3 regions of the Streptomyces sp. NPDC053427 genome follow, and region 1 is predicted to be linked to each of the others. Evidence: riboswitches for the same ligand, from Rfam matches in the RefSeq annotation. Region 1 holds a riboswitch; each other region holds the start of a gene.

The links. Region 1 has a riboswitch for thiamine pyrophosphate ahead of thiO (glycine oxidase ThiO). Riboswitches for the same ligand answer to the same signal wherever they lie in the genome.
Region 2: it holds a riboswitch for thiamine pyrophosphate, as region 1 does, so the genes downstream of both, thiC (phosphomethylpyrimidine synthase ThiC) here and thiO (glycine oxidase ThiO) in region 1, are expected to answer to the same signal.
Region 3: it holds a riboswitch for thiamine pyrophosphate, as region 1 does, so the genes downstream of both, ACIGWZ_RS31110 (thiamine ABC transporter substrate binding subunit) here and thiO (glycine oxidase ThiO) in region 1, are expected to answer to the same signal.

Annotation. Positions count from the first base shown of each region.
Region 1 is NZ_JBITYA010000008.1:136,808-140,816, forward strand. Features, by position in the region: gene ACIGWZ_RS23075 (thiazole synthase) at 1-772, opposite strand, end outside; gene thiS (sulfur carrier protein ThiS) at 782-1,003, opposite strand; gene thiO (glycine oxidase ThiO) at 1,000-2,217, opposite strand; TPP riboswitch at 2,214-2,327, opposite strand; gene ACIGWZ_RS23090 (NAD(P)/FAD-dependent oxidoreductase) at 2,472-3,713, shown strand; gene ACIGWZ_RS23095 (Rv2175c family DNA-binding protein) at 3,871-4,009, shown strand, end outside.
Region 2 is NZ_JBITYA010000010.1:232,895-236,903, forward strand. Features, by position in the region: gene ACIGWZ_RS27505 (IclR family transcriptional regulator) at 1-195, shown strand, start outside; gene ACIGWZ_RS27510 (SsgA family sporulation/cell division regulator) at 300-722, shown strand; gene ACIGWZ_RS27515 (YibE/F family protein) at 873-2,225, opposite strand; TPP riboswitch at 2,296-2,452, shown strand; gene thiC (phosphomethylpyrimidine synthase ThiC) at 2,447-4,009, shown strand, end outside.
Region 3 is NZ_JBITYA010000012.1:244,008-248,016, forward strand. Features, by position in the region: gene ACIGWZ_RS31100 (phosphatidate cytidylyltransferase) at 1-361, shown strand, start outside; gene rlmN (23S rRNA (adenine(2503)-C(2))-methyltransferase RlmN) at 559-1,665, shown strand; TPP riboswitch at 1,699-1,819, shown strand; gene ACIGWZ_RS31110 (thiamine ABC transporter substrate binding subunit) at 1,975-3,003, shown strand; gene ACIGWZ_RS31115 (ABC transporter permease) at 2,979-4,009, shown strand, end outside.

The sequences.
Region 1 (4,009 bases):
CCAGCGCCGCCACGCCCTCCTCCGGAGAAGACGCCACCGCGAAATGGCGTCGCGGGATGCGCCCCGCGAGGCGGGCCAGGCGGCCCGCCTCGACGGCATGGCGCATGGCCGCGGCCATGCGTTCCGGGTCCTGGGCCCGGGTCACCGCGGAGGCCAGCATCACCGCCGCGCAGCCCAGCTCCATGGCGAGCGCGACGTCCGAGGCGGTGCCCGCGCCCGCGTCCAGGATGACGGGGACGCCCGCCCGTTCCGTGATCAGCTGGAAGTTGTGCGGATTGCGGATGCCCAGCCCGGAGCCGATCGGGGAGCCCAGCGGCATGATCGCGGCGCAGCCCACGTCCTCCAGCTTGCGGGCCAGCACCGGATCGTCGTTCGTGTACGGCAGCACCGTGAAGCCGTCGTCCACCAGGGTCTCGGCGGCATCCAGCAGCTCGATCGGGTCGGGGAGCAGGGTGCGCTCGTCGGCGACCACCTCGAGCTTGATCCAGTCGGTACCGAGCGCCTCCCGGGCGAGCCGGGCGGTGAGCACCGCCTCGCCCGCCGTGAAGCAGCCCGCGGTGTTCGGCAGCACCCGGATCGCATGCCGTTCCAGCACGGACAGCACCGAGCCCTGCACGCTCGGGTCCAGCCGCCGCATGGCGACCGTGGTCAGCTCCGTACCGGAGGCGATCAGCGCGCGCTCCATGACGTCGAGGCTGGGCGCGCCGCCGGTTCCCATGATCAGCCGAGAGGCGAAGGTGGTGTCACCGATGGTGAGCGGATCGTCGGCCATGTCTGCGGATCAGCCTCCCTGGACCGCGGTGAGCACCTCGACGCGGTCGCCGTCGCCGAGCGGAGTGGTGGGCCACTGGGTACGCGGCACCACGGTTTCGTTGACCGCGGCGGCCACTCCGGAGGGCGCCACGGTCAGCGTCGCGACCAAGCGGTCGAGGGTCAGGTCCCCGGGGATCTCGCGGGCCTCGCCGTTGACGGACACCGACACGGTGGACGCGGGGGCGCTCATACGGGCTGCTCCTCTGGGACGCGGGCGCGCTCGGCCTCTTGGGCGGTGAAGCGCGCGGGGGAGAACGGGCGGGCCTCTTCCGGCAGGCGCCCGGTGGCCAGCGACTCGGCCATCACCTCGCCGGTCACCGGCGTCAGCAGGACACCGTTGCGGAAATGCCCGGTGGCCAGCTGGAGGCCGGGCAGCTCGGTCGGCCCGAGCAGCGGGGCGTTGTCGGGGGAGGTGGGGCGCAGCCCCGCGCAGGTCTCCACCAGCGGCAGCTCGGTGATGCCCGGGACCAGCTCGTGCGCGTCCCGCAGCAGCTCGTAGACCCCGCCCGCGGTGACGGTGGTGTCCCAGCCCAGCTCCTCGCTCGTGGCGCCCAGGACCAGCTCGCCGGTCGCGCGGGGCACCAGGTAGAGGGGATTGCCCCGTACGACGGCCCGTACGGTGCGCGACAGGAAGGCAGGGCTCCCGGCCGGCACCGCCGGCAGCCGCAGCCGCAGCACCTGCCCCTTGACCGGACGCACCGGAGGCACCACGGCCTCGGGCACCCCGGCCAGCCGCCCGCTCCAGCTGCCCGCGGCCAGCACGACCTGACCGGCCGGCAGCCGCCCGCCGCCGGCGAGTTCGACGCCCGTGGCGCGCCCGCCGTCGACCGTCAGCCGCTCCGCCCGGTTCCGGTGGAAGACCACGCCGGCGCGCTCACAGGCGATCAGCAGGGCGCTCGCCAGGCGGCGCGGATCCACCTGGTGGTCGCCGTCGACTCGGAGGCCGCCGCGTACCCCGGGGGCCAGCATCGGCTCCAGACGGCGGCATTCGCGCCCCGTGAGCCACTGCGAGTCCAGCCCGGAGCGGGTCTGCAGGGCGTGCAGTTCGCGCAGATGGGCGCGGTCGTCGGCGTCCAGCGCCACGGCCAGGGTGCCGCACCGCCGGTAGCCGATCCGCTGCCCGCTGGCCTCCTCCAGCTCGGCGGTGAAGTCCGGATAGCGCCGGGCCGAGGCCAGGTTGAGGCCGAGCAGGGTCTGCTCGCCGTAGTGGAGTTCGGTGACCGCGGCCAGCATGCCGGCCGCGACCTGCGCGGCGCCGCCGCCGGGCGCGGGGTCGACCACGGCGGCCGTCAGTCCGCGGCCGGCCGCCCGCCAGGCGGTGACCAGCCCGATGATGCCGCCCCCGATGACCAGGACATCGGGGTGGCCGGTGGCGGGCACGGATGGTGTGGCAGGTGGAGGCATGAGCGTCCAACCCCTCCCTTCGCCGGCATGACCCGGATCAGGTTCGTACGGTCGGAGGCCGGCCAGCCTCCCTCTCAGCCCGGTACGTCCGGGCTCCCGCGAGTGCGTGTACCCGTCACCCTAATACGGGCCCGCGACGCGCCGTAAGGGAGCGCCCCGGGGCGGCGGCCCGGCGTCACCGTCCGTGACGCTGTGTCAGAGATCTCCTTGCGCGCTGCTGCGGACGGCCTTCCCCACCGTCCTACAGTGAGCGGGTGAGCGAGCAGAGCAAGTCCTCCCGGACCCCTGACCACACGCCGCGCGTCGTGATCGCCGGCGCGGGAATCGCGGGGGTGCAGACCGCGGTCGCCCTGCGCGAGGCGGGCTGGCGCGGCGCGATCACCCTGCTCGGCGACGAGCCCCACCAGCCCTACGACCGCCCGCCGCTGTCCAAGGCGCTGCTGCTCGGCAAGGCCGACGGCACCGCCTTCGACGTCGACTTCGCCGCCCTCAGCATCGACCTGCACCTCAGCCGCCCGGTCACCGCGCTGCGCCCGGACGCCCATGAGGCCGACACCGCCGAGGGCCCGATCGGCTACGACTACGCGGTGCTCGCGACCGGCGCCGCCCCCGTCCTGCTGCCGGGCAGCGAAGGGGTGCCCGGCGTCCATCTGCTGCGCACCCTCGACGACGCCGAGCGGCTGCGGCCGGTACTCGCCGCCCGGCGCGACATCGTGGTCGTCGGCGCGGGCTGGATCGGCGCGGAGTTCGCGACCGCGGCCCGCGAGGCGGGCTGCTCGGTCACCGTCGTCGAGGCCGCCGACCGTCCGCTGGCCGGTGCCCTGCCCGCCGAAGTGTCCGCCCATATGACCGCCTGGTACGCGGACGCCGGGGCCGAGCTGCGCACCGGCGCCCGGGTCGCCGCCGTCGAGCCCGGCGCCGTCACCCTCGCGGACGGCAGCACGCTCCCCGCCGACGCCGTGGTCGTCGGCATCGGCGCCCGGCCCGCGACCGGCTGGCTGGCCGGCTCCGGCGTCGCCGTGTCCCCCGAGGACGGCTCCGTACTCGCCGACGAACAGCTGCGCACCTCCGCCCCCGATGTGTACGCGGTCGGCGACTGCGCCTCCTTCCCCTCGGCCCGCTACGGCCGCCGCCTGCTGATCCACCACTGGGACAACGCCCTCCAGGGCCCCCGCGCGGTCGCCGAGAACATCGCGCGCGGCGAGGCCGAGGGCGTGGTCTACGACCCGGTCCCGTACTTCTGGTCCGAGCAGTTCGGGCGGTTCGTGCAGTACGCCGGCCACCACGAGGGCGCCGACGAGATGATCTGGCGCGGCGACCCGTCCGGCGCCTCCTGGTCCGTGCTGTGGCTGCGCCGGAACCAGCTGGCGGCGCTGCTCGCGGTCGGGCGCCCCCGGGACCTGGCCCAGGGACGCAAACTCATCGAGAAGGGCGCCGCCCTCGACCGCGGCCGGGCCGCGGACGCCGCACTACCGCTGAAATCGGCGATGAAGTAGCGGGACGGAAGCGGCGCCGGCAGCGGGGTGGAAGCGGGGCGAAAGCGGCGACATGCGGCGGCGGGGGCGCGCCGGGGCGTCACTCTCCGGTGTGCCGGACGCCCCCGATGGCGATGCCCGGCTACCGACTGTCAGTGCGAGATGGCACGCTTGTCCTGTGACCGAGATTGACGCAAACATCGATGGACTCGTCCCCGCCTGGCTGACCCTCCCCGACATCGCCGAAGAGATCGGCGTCGAGGTGACACGCGTCCGGCAGCTGGTCAAGGAGGGCCAGCTGATCGCGGTGCGCCGCG
Region 2 (4,009 bases), on a different contig from region 1:
GCCGCATACGAGCAACAGGAATATGCCTTGGGCACCGTGTGCTCGGCCATCCCCATCCAGGTCGGTTCGGCGGCCGCGGCGCTGGCGCTCTCTCTTCCCGCCGACGAACTGCATCGATTGCGTAACGTGACGGAACAACTACGAACAATGGCGGAGGCGACTCTAACGACACTCGCGTTCTCTATCAGTATCTGAAAACTCACTCCTTGTGATCTGCTTGCGCCTGGCAGACGATGGCGTCCATAGGGCTGCGGGGGATGATTCCCGGCCATCTCCGATCAATTGCGGGGCAGTGGTTGATGACCGACACAGTTCAGGCAGAAGTGATCATGAGCTTCCTCGTCTCCGAGGAGCTCGCGTTTCGGATCCCGGTACAGCTGGATTTCGACATCGCCGATCCGTTTGCCGTCCGTTTCACCTTTGATCTCCCCGGCGATATGCCCGTTACCTGGGTATTCAGTCGTGAGCTCCTGCTGGATGGGCTGAGCCGGCCGGCCGGCGAGGGGGATGTACGCATCGAGCCGTCGTCTCCCGAGCGTCTCGGCGATGTCTTCATCAGCCTCCAAGTGGGCGTCGAGCGGGCCCTGTTCCGGGCCGGCGCGCCGCCGCTGGTCGCCTTCCTGGACCGAACCGACCGTCTGGTCCCGCTCGGCGAGGAGGAGGTGTGCGACACCCTGGAGGCCGTACTGGACCGGATCCTCACGGAAGCGCCGGCGGGCTGACCTCGGACCGGCCCGTCCGCCGGTCCCCCACCCGTCACCGTCCTGCGCGCTGAGCGCCGTCCGCGTTCACCGCCTCCCGCACGCACCGTCGTTCACGGCGTCACCCGTTACGGCGGTCGGCCCTCACGGTGGTCATCGCATACGCGGCGGTCATCGCTTACGGCGCCTGCCGCGCGAACCGCGCCGCCCGGACCGACCGTCCGCAGCGGCCGGCGACATCCCCGACGCGGGCCTCGGCATGCCCTGTTCCGGGCGGTCCGCGGAGACCACCAGCGCCGCCAGCAGTGTCGTCAGCGGCACTGAGGCGACCAGCCCGATGCTGCCCACCAGCGTGCGCACGATCTCCTGAGCGACGACCTCACTCGTGGCGACCGTTCCGACGCTGCTCTGTGCGATCGAGAACAGCAAGAGCAACGGCAGCGCCGCACCCGCATAGGCCAGTACGAGGGTGTTCACGACCGACGCGATGTGATCCCGTCCGATCCGCATCGCGGCGCCGTACAACGTGCGCCAACTCGCCGACGGATCCGCCTCCTTCAGCTCCCAGACCGCGGCGGTCTGGGTCACCGTCACATCATCGAGCACGCCCAGCGACCCGATGATGATCCCCGCCAGCAGCAGGCCGCGGATCTCGATGCCCGGGTAGAGGCCGTGCACCAGTCCGGTCGTGTCGTCCGTATTGCCGGTCAGCAGCGCCCACCCGGTGAACACCGAGCCGAGCAGGCTGATCAGCAGCAGCGAGGCGAGCGTGCCGAGCACGGCCACCGATGTGCGGGCCGTCAGACCGTGGCACAGATAGAGCGCGATCAGCATGATCGCGCTGCCGCCGACCACCGCCACCACCAGCGGATTGGAGCCCTGGAGGATGGCCGGCAGGATGAACAGCGTCAGCACCAGGAAGCTCGCCATCAGCGCGACCAGCGCGAGCACCCCGCGCAACCGGCCGACGAGCACGACCGCAAGCGCAAAGATGGCGGCCAGTACCCACATCGGGAGCGTCCGGTCGACATCGCTGACCGAGTACTGCAGATCCTTCGGGGCCTTGGGGGAGTACGCCACCACCACGCCCTGGCCGGCCGTGTAGTGCCGCAAGGCGTCCGGCGTCACCACCGTCCGGAAGGTGCGCCCGGCGTTCTCTCCCGTAGTGACCTTGATGGTCGCCTGCTGGCATTCTTTGCCCTTCGGCGCTCCCCCGGACGGCGGCTGCCCCTGCGCTCCCGGTGGCTGGGACTGTGGCTCGGCATGCACATCCGCGCAGTTCACCTCCTCCACTTTGATCACCCGGGCCTGCTCCGTGGGCTGGTCGAAGCCGACGCCGGACGGCTTGTGCGGCGGGGCGCCGCCCGGCCACAGCACCACCAGGCCGACCGCCACCGCGGCCGCGAACGGGATCAGAACCGCCGCGATGACCTTGCGCAGATGACGGGAGACGGGCGCGGCGGGCCCATGGCCGTGCGCATGCGAGTGCGCTGCGGAACGGTGACGCGGCTCGGGAGAACTCACCCCCCGATCATTGCAAGAACTTCGGGGCCCCCTGTTCACCTCGGCGCACCGGCCGCTACCTTGGTGGCACCTTTGCAATCGCGGGAGCTCGGAGCACCGGGCTGAGAGGGCGCTGACCTTCGTCCCAGCGACGTTTCACGTGAAACGTCGGCGGACGGAAGCCGCTGCGTCGACCGCCGAACCTGTTACCGGGTAATGCCGGCGTAGGGAGTTGGGTCTTTATGACTCTGCAGGATGCACGCACGCCTGAAAACGCTCAGGACGGCAGCCAGAACGGTGCCCCCGACAGCAGCCAACCGCTGATCGGCTGGCACAAGGGCTATGTCTCCGGTTCGCGGCCCGATCTACGGGTCCCCGTCCGGAAGGTGCACCTCACCAACGGCAAGGACGTGACGCTCTACGACACGTCCGGGCCGTACACCGACCCGAACATCGACACCGACGTCCGCCGGGGCCTCGCGCCGCTCCGGGAGAACTGGATCATCGCCCGCGGCGACACCGAGGAGTACGCGGGCCGCCCCATGCGGCCGGAGGACGACGGCCTCAAGCACACCTCGCCGCGCGGCGGCCTCAAGAACCTCGACGCGGTCTTCCCCGGCCGGCCGCGCCAGCCGCGCCGCGGCCGGGGCGGCGCCGCGGTGACCCAGCTCGCCTACGCCCGGCGCGGCGAGATCACCGCGGAGATGGAGTACGTCGCCCTCCGCGAGAACGTCAGCCCCGAGTTCGTGCGGGACGAGATCGCGGCCGGCCGCGCCGTACTGCCGGCCAACATCAACCACCCGGAGATCGAGCCGATGATCATCGGCAAGAACTTCCTGGTGAAGGTCAACGCCAACATCGGCAACTCGGCCGTCACCTCCTCGATCGAGGAGGAGGTCGACAAGATGACCTGGGCCACCAAGTGGGGCGCCGACACGGTCATGGACCTTTCCACCGGCCGCAACATCCACACCACCCGCGAGTGGGTGCTGCGCAACTCCCCCGTCCCCATCGGCACCGTCCCGCTCTACCAGGCTCTGGAGAAGGTCGACGGCAAGGCCGAGGAGCTGACCTGGGAGATCTACAAGGACACCGTCATCGAGCAGGCCGAACAGGGCGTCGACTACATGACGGTGCACGCCGGTGTGCTGCTCCGCTACGTGCCGCTCACGGCCCGCCGTAAGACCGGCATCGTCTCCCGCGGCGGTTCGATCATGGCCGCCTGGTGTCTGGCCCACCATCAGGAGTCGTTCCTCTACACGCACTTCGAGGAGCTCTGCGAGATCCTCGCCTCCTACGACGTCACCTACTCGCTGGGCGACGGCCTGCGCCCCGGCTCCATCGCGGATGCCAACGACGAGGCCCAGTTCGCCGAGCTGCGGACGCTGGGCGAGCTCAACACCATCGCCAAGCGGCACGGCGTCCAGACGATGATCGAGGGTCCGGGACACGTCCCGATGCACAAGATCAAGGAGAACATCGACCTCCAGCAGGAGATCTGCGAGGAGGCCCCGTTCTACACGCTCGGCCCGCTGACCACCGACATCGCGCCTGCGTACGACCACATCACGTCCGGTATCGGTGCCGCGATGATCGCCTGGTGGGGCACCGCGATGCTCTGCTACGTCACGCCGAAGGAGCACCTGGGCCTGCCCGACCGTGACGACGTCAAGACCGGCGTCATCACGTACAAGATCGCGGCCCATGCGGCGGACCTCGCCAAGGGCCACCCGGGCGCCCAGGACTGGGACGACGCCCTCTCCGACGCGCGCTTCGAGTTCCGCTGGGAGGACCAGTTCAATCTG
Region 3 (4,009 bases), on a different contig from region 1:
CGGGGCGTACGCGGTCGGCTGGCGCTTCGGCACGCACAAGCTCGCGCCGCGCATCAGCCCCGGAAAGACCCGGGAAGGACTGCTGGGCGCGCTGCTCTTCGCGATGGTCGCCGGCGCGCTGTGCATGGAGTTCCTGATCAAGGACGGCGCCTGGTGGCAGGGCCTGCTGCTCGGTCTCGCCGTCGCGGCCAGCGCCACCCTCGGTGACCTGGGTGAATCCATGATCAAGCGGGATCTCGGCATCAAGGACATGGGCACCCTGCTGCCCGGCCACGGCGGCATCATGGACCGCCTCGACTCCCTTCTGCCGACCGCGCCGGTCGTCTGGCTGCTGTTCGTGGTCTTCGTCGGCTCCGGCTGAACCGCCCTCCGCCCACCCGGCCGCTCCGGGCGCCTTCCGCGCACGGGGCGGCGCGGGCCCCGGCGTTGCGATCCTCGCCCGAACCCCACCCGCTCCCCTCGCGTTTCCGCTGCGTACGAGGGGGTTCCGGCGCTCAGAGGGGCCTGCCGCACTACGTGGCGGGCCCCTCTTCGCGCGTCTGCGACACTGGAAGCACCATGCCTGCACCCGGAGAACTCACTTTCGTCGCGCCGCGCGGAGCCAAGAAGCCCCCGCGCCACCTTGCCGATCTCAGCCCCGTCGAGCGCCGCGAAGCGGTGGCCGCGATCGGCGAGAAGCCGTTTCGCGCCAAGCAGCTTTCGCAGCACTACTTCGCCCGCTACGCGCACGACCCGGCGCAGTGGACCGATATCCCGGCGGCGGCGCGCGAAAAGCTGGCGTCGGAGCTGCTGCCGGACCTCATGAACGTCGTACGGCACATCTCGTGCGACGACGACACCACCCGCAAGACCCTGTGGAAGCTGCACGACGGCACGCTCGTCGAGTCCGTCCTGATGCGCTACCCGGACCGGGTCACCATGTGCATCTCCTCGCAGGCCGGCTGCGGTATGAACTGCCCGTTCTGCGCCACCGGCCAGGCGGGGCTGGACCGCAACCTCTCCACCGCCGAGATCGTCCACCAGATCGTCGACGGGATGCGTGCCCTGCGCGACGGTGAGGTCCCCGGTGGCCAGGCACGGCTGTCCAACATCGTCTTCATGGGGATGGGCGAGCCGCTCGCCAATTACAAGCGGGTGGTCGGCGCCATCCGGCGGCTGACCGACCCCGAGCCCGACGGCCTGGGGCTGTCCCAGCGCGGCATCACCGTCTCCACCGTCGGCCTCGTCCCAGCGATGCTGCGGTTCGCGGACGAGGGCTTCAAATGCCGGCTCGCGGTTTCGCTGCACGCGCCGGACGACGAGCTGCGCGACACGCTCGTCCCCGTCAACACCCGCTGGAAGGTGCGCGAGGTGCTGGACGCGGCGTGGGAGTACGCCGAGAAGTCCGGCCGCCGGATCTCCATCGAGTACGCCCTGATCCGCGACATCAATGACCAGGCGTGGCGTGGTGACCTGCTGGGTCGGCTGCTCAAGGGCAAGCGGGTCCATGTGAACCTCATCCCGTTGAATCCGACGCCGGGGTCGAAGTGGACCGCCTCGCGGCCCGAGGACGAGCTGGCGTTCGTGCGGGCCATCGAGGCGCACGGCGTGCCGGTGACCGTCCGGGACACCCGCGGCCAGGAGATCGACGGCGCCTGCGGGCAGCTCGCGGCCTCGGAACGCTGACCGCTCGCTGGTACCGTGTGATCGAACAAATGCACAATCCGACAGGGGAGCGCCACAGCGCTGAGAGTGCGGAAGCGTCGTAGACCTACGGTGCCCGCAGACCCTTGAACCTCGCCCGGGTCATTCCGGGTAGGAAGTTCGGTCGTCACTCATGCTGTTGCGCCCTGCCCGCGTCCGCTTGCCTTGCGTCGCCCGACGTCGAAGGCCGTGGACACCGGGCGGGGCCGCGTCTCTTCCTGGCCAGCCAGGAGGAAATCAGTGAGCACCATCAGCAGGATCACCGCGACAGCGCTCGCCGCCGCGGTCGGCATGACCACTCTCGCTGCCTGCGGCAGCTCGGGCGGCAGCGGCAGTGCGGATGCCAAGACCGTCACGCTCGTCAGCCATGACTCGTTCCGCGCGTCGAAGTCGGTGCTGGCCGCCTTCGAGAAGGAGACCGGGTACAAGGTCAAGGTGCTCCCGGGCGGGGATGCCGGACAGGCCGTCAATCGGGCGGTCCTGTCCAAGGGCAATCCGCAGGGCGATGTGTTCTTCGGCATCGACAACACCCTGCTCTCGCGCGGCCTGAAGGAAGACCTCTTCAGCCCGTACAAGGCCAAGGGACTGGACGGGGTGCCTGCCTACCTGCAGCTCGACAAGGGCAAGCACCGTGTCACGCCGCTCGACTACGGTGACATCTGCGTCAATTACGACCGCGCCTACTTCGCCCGGCACAAGATCGCGCCGCCGAAGACCTTCGACGATCTGATCAAGCCCGCGTACAAGGGGCTGCTGGTCACGGAGAATTCCGCGACGTCCTCTCCGGGACTCGCCTTCCAGCTCGGCACCATCGCCAGGTATGGCGAGAGCGGCTGGCAGGGCTACTGGAAGAAGCTCAGGGCCAACGGCGTCGAGGTCGTCGACGGCTGGGAACAGGCGTACTCCGAGCGGTTCTCGGGCTCCGCGGCCGGCAAGGGCAAGGGCGACAAGCCGCTGGTGGTCTCCTACGCCTCCAGCCCGCCCGCCGAGGTCCTGGGCAAGAAGCCGGAGCCCCGGCAGGCGCCGACCGGTGTCGCGACCGGCACCTGCTTCCGGCAGATCGAATTCGGCGGTCTGCTCAAGGGCGCGAAGAACGAGAAGGGCGGTAAGGCGCTGCTGGACTTCCTGCTGAGCAAGAAGTTCCAGGAGGACATGCCGCTGCAGATGTTCGTCAACCCGGCCCTCGAGGACGCCAAGGAGCCGGCGCTGTTCACCAAGTACGGCGCGACGATCGACAAGCCGGCGGCGTTGGCCCCGGAGACCATCACCAAGAACCGCGAACAGTGGATCAAGCAGTGGTCCTCGCTCGTTCTGAAGTGACCCGCGGCCTGCGCCGGAGGCCCGTACGGGGAACGGCGGTGCGGCTCGGCCTGATGGCCCTGCCGCTCGTCTTCTTCGCGCTGTTCTTCGCGTATCCGGTCGTGGCGATCGTCGGGCGGGGCCTCAAGGACGGCGGGCGCTGGCAGCTCGGCCGGATCGGTGCGGTGCTGGGCGATCCCGATGTCCTGCATGTGCTGTGGTTCACCGTCTGGCAGGCGGCGGCCTCGACCGCGCTGACGCTGCTGATCGCCCTGCCCGGCGCGTATGTCTTCGCGCGTTTCGACTTCCCCGGCAAACAGCTGCTGCGGGCGGTCGTGATGGTGCCGTTCGTGCTGCCGACCGTCGTGGTCGGCTCGGCCTTCCTGGCGCTGGTCGGGCGGGGCGGGCTGCTGGACGACCTGTGGGGTGTCCGCCTCGACACATCGGTGTGGGCGATTCTGCTGGCACACGTCTTCTTCAACTACGCCGTGGTCGTACGGACCGTCGGCGGCCTCTGGGGACAGCTCGATCCGCGTCAGGAAGAGGCGGCGCGGGTGCTGGGCGCCGGACGGTTCGCGGCCTGGCGGAGCGTGACGCTGCCCGCGCTCGGACCGGCCGTCGCCGCCGCGGCGCTGATGGTCTTCCTGTTCACCTTCACCTCCTTCGGAATCGTCCAGATCCTGGGCGGGCCCACCTTCTCGACCCTGGAGGTCGAGATCTACCGGCAGACGGCGGACTTCCTGGACCTGCCGACGGCCGCCGTCCTCACGCTGCTCCAATTCGCCGCGGTGGTGGGGCTGTTGGCGCTGCACGCCTGGACGGTGCGCCGACGGGAATCCACCCTGCGGCTCGTGGACGCATCGACGGCGGCTCGCCGGCCCCGCGGCGCCGGCCAGTGGGCGCTGCTGTGGGGGACGCTGGCCGTCATCGCCGTCCTGCTCGTCGTGCCGCTGCTGGTGCTGGTGGAGCGGTCCTTCGCCGGTCCGGACGGCTACGGGGGGACCTTCTACGCCGCGCTGAGCTCGGC